DNA from 2 places in the Paenibacillus sp. ov031 genome. Region 1 is predicted to be linked to the other one. Evidence: riboswitches for the same ligand, from Rfam matches in the RefSeq annotation. Region 1 holds a riboswitch; the other holds the start of a gene.
What was found. Region 1 has a riboswitch for thiamine pyrophosphate ahead of BUA17_RS22295 (ECF transporter S component). Riboswitches for the same ligand answer to the same signal wherever they lie in the genome.

Region 1 (3,134 bases):
CTCTTCCCAAACTCCTGGATACCAGATTCCGTATTCCCTGAGCATATTCCGCTCATCTGTAAACACCTGATTCGCCGGGCCATCTGCCACAATCTTTCCTTCAGGCGACAATACGATGATTCGGTCCACCCACTCGACGATTTCATTAATTTTATGTTCTACGATAATGAGTGTTTTGTCCTGTGCAATCTGTTTCACCGTTTCCCATACTTGAGAGGTTCCTTCATCATCCAGCAGTGCCGTTGGTTCATCCAAAAAGAGTACGTCTGGCTCCATGGCCAGAATCGAAGCCATCGCAAGACGCTGCTTCATGCCCTGTGACATGGATTGAATGAGTGTTCGATTATGTTCAAAGCATAACCCCACCTGTTCCAGATATCGAAGGATAAGAGCAGGCATCTGCTCGCGTGGAATATTCCGGTTTTCCAATACAAAAGCAATCTCTTCATCCGTATATGACATACAGAACTGGGTATCCGGATCTTGAAAAACAATACCGGGCTGCTCAGGCACCTGAATGTCATCACATTTCATCGGAATCTCCACAGATCGCGGAATCAGACCGCTCAGAATTTGCAGCAAGGTTGATTTGCCAGAGCCGCTTGGTCCAAGCAACAACACTTTCTCCCCTTGACGCACAGAGAGAGACAAGCCTTGAAACACCAAGGCCTTCTCTCCCGGGAACTTACATCTTAGATTCGTAACACCTACCGCTTGCACATTCTTCACTTCATTCATCTAGTCCAACGCCTCATAATCCTGCTTCGACACCGGTCTAAGGGATCGTGTTACACCTGTAAGCTCCAGCGCTTTGGCGAGATAATAGGTGAATACACCCGCAATCAGAATACTTCCAATGAAGCGGAATCCGATAAACAGCGTGTAGTTCCAAGCTGTGAGGGAATCAATGTACCCATACTGATAATCGAGTACAAGCGAAGCCGCTGCTGCACCAATAGCCGCGAGGCAGGTGACGAACAGATTGCTTCTCCGGTACAGAAATGCGGCGAAGAAGATCTCTGCACCCAGCCCTTGCAGCAGCCCATATACCAGTGTCGACATGCCCCACTCACTTCCGAGAAAAGCACTCACCGTGGATGCCGCAACTTCAGCCAGAATGGCTACACCCGGCTTACGAATGATTACAAAGGCAAAGGTGCCCGCCATAAACCACATGCCGTAAATCATCTGCTCCGCATGAACGCCGAATGGCTTCATCAGATCATATGTAGGTCCCCATATTTTGTAGATCACCCCGAAGACTACCGCAATCACAATTGTTACCAAAATATCGGTTAACTTCAATCTGTTGCTGCCTACTGCTGTTGACATGTTCTCTACTTCCTTCCTCTGTTTCCCTTGATTTATAAAATAAACAATAAAACAAACAAAAAAAGCCTCCCCGGTTCACAGGCAGGCCATACGCACAGTTTACAATTCTCACGATGCAACGCATTAGGCAGATATAGAGAAAGAAGAAAACAAACGACACCATCCCCGTCACATCAGAAAAATCCCGTTGCAACCAAGAAACGCTGACATTTATGTTCTATCCCTTATCGCTTACCATTGCTCATCGCAAATTCATGTTCTCTACGCTGGCATTACCCAGATCAGATATACGGTCAGCAGCACAAGGCCGCTCTCTCAGCCCAACTTCATTGAGCACCCGGTTCACTTATTTCATTGCTTCTACTGTACAACACATGGGTATTTGTGACAATCCCGATAAGAAAAAATCAGTTTAAACTAGAAGAAAGAGTGATTAACTATATGTTTCATTTATGCGCCATATACCTCTGCTTCAAGAAATAACGTCTCTGTAATTCGTTACATCTCAGAAAGGTGCAAATGAGAGCGAATAATGTGTGCCAGGTTCATTAGACCAAGATAACGCGAACAAGGGATGTCCCCGTCATATTCATGAGGACATCCCCTTTAATTGTTATGCTTCATATCCTTTAGAGGAAAATTATTGAGAACCGGTAAGCTCTGTTTTAATATTGAGTATTCCCGGATTGACTTGTTTTGCCCGATGCAAAGCCTTTAAACAAGGTCGGTACTTTGGAGTAACGGGTATTTGTAATTTTCCCTTGCGATGTACTGCTGTCCGTACGCATAATAGAATCTTTGACATTGGAAATGTCTGAGTTGTCGAGCGTCATGTTCACGGCGAAGGTTGTTCCGCCATTCTGACGTACCAGCTTGCCAATATCGTCTGCACGGAAATTTTTAATGTTAATCGTTCCGGCTGCATTCATTTGAAATACTTTATCATAGGCCTTGTAAGCTGCACCACCAGTGATGTTAACCGTTCCGGCTGATTTCAGAGTCAGAGCGTCCTCACCGACATCCTCCCAAATCACATTTGAAATTGTGCAGTTACCGTAACAATGAACACCGTCAGCTGCAGGTGAACCGATAATCACATTTTTGAGCGTGGCGCCTGCCTCCAACCGAAATACCGGCTTCTGATCTTCCGCTTGAGATCCATCTCCCAGGGTGGAAGGGTTGGCTACATACGTTTGGCCTTTGCCATCAAAAGTTTCTCCCTTGGCTACAATAATCGTTGAGTTCACAACAGTAGGTGCAGCAAAAGCTGGAATTGCACCGAACAATGAAGCGACCAGACCCGCAGACAGCAGCAACGTCAACATTTTTTTCATAATTTAAATCCTCCCTTATTCTGATGAATTGGCGTACAAGCATAAGCTTGTCCTCAAGGAACCTATCAGAGGTGCACCTCTGGCTCGGAACCTACCCTGATCCTACCAAAAAAGGGATGTTACGATAATAATCATTAGCTTAGATATAGAAACGACAGCAGTATGCCTGTGTTCTCGGCATTTTTTGCATCGTACTCCATTGTGTAATGTGCCGATCTCAACTTCGGGTATGCTTCATTTACAACTCGTAATCTATGTTTATATGGTCCTTTATCTTCTAAAAAAACGAAAGACCACCTCATCTGTTTCCAGACAACGTGATCTCTATTATTTTGAATCTCATTTTATTTATTAAATTACGCTTTAAGCGCCAAAACGCTGACGATATCCGCACTTCCGACATAATTCCTCCACGGCTTCGCGTTTAGAGAAACCATAGAACAGATTGTTGGCTCGTTCACCATCCAC
Region 2 (3,134 bases), on a different contig from region 1:
CGAAGCGGCCAAACCCACATTCAAATTCAAGGATGCCCGGGCGAGTAGTAAAACCGTCTTTGAGGGTATTGATTTTGAAATCGGATATTCATATGCATTATTGCCTAAAATGACGATGACGATTGAGCGTGGCGAGAAAATTGCCATTGTTGGATGTAACGGTGTAGGTAAATCCACACTGCTCAAGACGATCTTGGGGAAAATCCCACCAATTAGCGGTAAGACTTTCTTGGGGGACTATCTGGAAACAGCTTATTTCGAACAGGAAGTACGTGCAGGTAATATTACCCCGATCGAAGATGTGTGGAATGAGTTTTCTCATCTGACACAGAATGAAGTCCGGGGCCATCTCGCACGTTGTGGATTAAAAAATGAGCATATCACCCGCCCGCTTAACGCACTTAGTGGTGGTGAACAAGCCAAGGTTCGTTTATGTAAGCTTCTGATGCGTGAAAGTAACTGGATTTTGTTCGATGAGCCCACAAACCATTTGGATGTAACCGCAAAAGCAGAGCTGAAACGTGCCCTGCAGGAATTCAAGGGTACCGTGCTGCTCGTATCCCATGAACCTGAATTTTATGAAGGTTGGGTAACCAAAACGTGGGATGTTGAAGCTTGGTCCGACAAACAATAGTTTCTACGAAATTCTTCGCACCAGAAACAGCAACTTCGTTAACTACATGATTTCAGCAATGGTGAACAACGTAATTCATGGAAATGTACGGTGACAAAAAAAGGTGTCTATGGTAACATAGGCTACAGCTTCATATGAACACTAGGGGGGCCGCACGATGCGGCTGAGATGGAAGAATGCGATTCCGGACCCTTTGTACCTGATCTGGATCATACCAGCGTAGGGAAGTGGCGCGTTTCAGCTAATGACAAAGAGCTTTATCGTTGACTTTGCGATATGGCCTGCAAGATGAATCATGCAGTTCTATGTATACAGCGTTGCGACTATGGATGGTTTCTATAGTTGTTATGCGTTATGTATAGTGTAATTGCATGCGACAGTCATTCAGTTGATCCATGAATTTTAAATTCGTGGCCACTCCCCTACGGGAGTGGCTTTTTTGTTGTATATCAGCTTAAATCATGCAAGAGGAGGGCGAACAGGACGGTAATCTTCCACGAACATGTAATAACAAGATCATTCGAACTGCATGTGGTTTCACCAGGTACAGGAGACTTGGACTCTTTTCTGAATATTGCTAAGGGTATATGGCGGTGGGTCGATTATATCCACATTCGTGAAAAAAAGTTGACCCTTGAGCAACAGATGTATTGGGCGAAAAGTCTGAAAGCACAAGGTGTTCCATCTGACCGAATCATTATGAATGGCTCAGATCAGCTGGATCAATATGCTTCAATTGGTGGTGTGCATTGGGGTCAAGCAGTTACTCGCAGCTATGATAAGGATGAGTTGAGGAGAGTCGATCGGCTGCGCGTAGGCATATCGGTTCATTCTCTGGAAGAAGCAAAAGTTGCAGAAGAACAGGGAGCGGATTATCTCTTTTATGGGCATGTCTATGCTTCAAATAGTAAACCGAATTGCGAACCCAGAGGGCTAAGTGCGTTAGCTGAGGTATGCTCTAATGTTTCGATTCCCGTGATCGCGATTGGCGGGATTAGTCCTGAGAATATTGCTGCCATTCGAACTGCTGGTGCTAGAGGAGCCGCTGTAATTTCAACGATTTGGACGACCGATAAGCCGGAAGTAGCTGCCGCTTCATTGCGACAGGCGATCACGGATTCAGACAAGTACGCCGAACCAAGGAGATGAAGATCTTGAGAGAGGAAGCAAGAAGTCGAAGCAGGAATCGTTCAGGCTATCATCCAGGAATAGTTTCGGGAAGTAAAGTTGGAGCGGAAGTTGGAGGCAAGCTTCATGCAGAAACCATTATTGTAGGTGGAGGAGTTATCGGATGTGCCATCGCATATGAACTCGCTACTCGAGGCCATGACGTTCTTCTGGTTGAGCGGGCGCGGATCGCTGGGGGAACTTCCTGTGCAGCCGCAGGCATGCTTGCTGCTGATAGTGAGGAATTCACTCATGCTGTAATGGCAAAGCTTGCAAGGCAGAGCAGAGCTTTGCTTCATGAGCAGAAGGAACGGATCAGTTCGCTTAGCGGAGTGGAAATGGGGCTGCAACAGCATGGATTTATTACTCCTTTTCGTTCATACAGTGAGGTCAGCAGTTACAAGAATGATCGTAGATCGTCTACCTTATCTACAGAACATATTTGGTGGGATCGTATTGCTGTCCAACAGGAAGCTTCATGGTTAAACAGGGATACGTATGGAGCATTTTACAGACCTTCCGAGAGCGAGGTTCTTCCTGTCAACTTAACGCAGGCTTATGTCAGATCGGCTCAAGCCATGGGTGCAAGGGTGATGGAAGGGGTACAGGATGTCCGTTTGCATACGAATGTAAACGGTGTGCAAGGAATCGAGACTTCAATAGGAACGATGACATCGAGAAATGTAATTATTGCTACAGGGTTACATGGTGAAGAATTGATGAGACATGTAGGTCTGAAATCGCCTGTTTTACCAGTAAAGGGGGAGATTGCAGCCGTGCAGTTTTCTCCCCACCATGCCGGGTACAGGCCAGACAAAACGGTGTATGCAGAGGATATATATATTGTTCCCAAAGCCAATGGAGAAGTATGGATCGGTGCAACAAGCCTTCCTGGAAGAACAGACATGAAAGTTTCGGTACAAGGCATTCAGAAGCTGCTTGCAGCTGCAACAAACTGGGTACCTGGCATGAAGGAAGCACATTTTATCCGAGCGTGGGCTGGTGTCCGTCCTTCGACTCCGGATGGATTGCCCTATGTGGGGGCTTATGATAGTGTACCGGGTTTATTCGCTGCTTTTGGACATTATCGTAACGGCATATTGCTTAGTGCAATTACAGCCAGCCTTATGGCTGACTTGATTTGTGGCAAAACCTCGGAAGAACTGGGGATTCAGGACCTTTGTCCAGAACGTTTGAACATAAAGGAGATGTTGCAGTGAACATCATTGTCAACGGACAAACCATGCAAATTGAAGATAGCTTAAATCGTGTAGATAAATTGCTCAATTCATTTAATTTGCAAGTAAAAACCGTCGTGGTTGAATTGAATCGG

Region 2: linked by a shared signal. The riboswitch ahead of BUA17_RS09045 (thiamine phosphate synthase) and the one ahead of BUA17_RS22295 (ECF transporter S component) in region 1 are both predicted to bind thiamine pyrophosphate.

What each region holds. Positions count from the first base shown of each region.
Region 1 covers NZ_FRDO01000006.1:15,331-18,464, reverse strand. The annotation lists gene BUA17_RS22300 (ABC transporter ATP-binding protein) at 1-738, opposite strand, end outside; gene BUA17_RS22295 (ECF transporter S component) at 739-1,332, opposite strand; TPP riboswitch at 1,574-1,684, opposite strand; gene BUA17_RS22290 (pectate lyase) at 1,998-2,666, opposite strand; gene BUA17_RS22285 (radical SAM/SPASM domain-containing protein) at 3,030-3,134, opposite strand, start outside.
Region 2 covers NZ_FRDO01000001.1:2,132,313-2,135,446, reverse strand. The annotation lists gene BUA17_RS09050 (ABC-F family ATP-binding cassette domain-containing protein) at 1-634, shown strand, start outside; TPP riboswitch at 768-877, shown strand; gene BUA17_RS09045 (thiamine phosphate synthase) at 1,190-1,783, shown strand; gene thiO (glycine oxidase ThiO) at 1,789-3,021, shown strand; gene thiS (sulfur carrier protein ThiS) at 3,018-3,134, shown strand, end outside.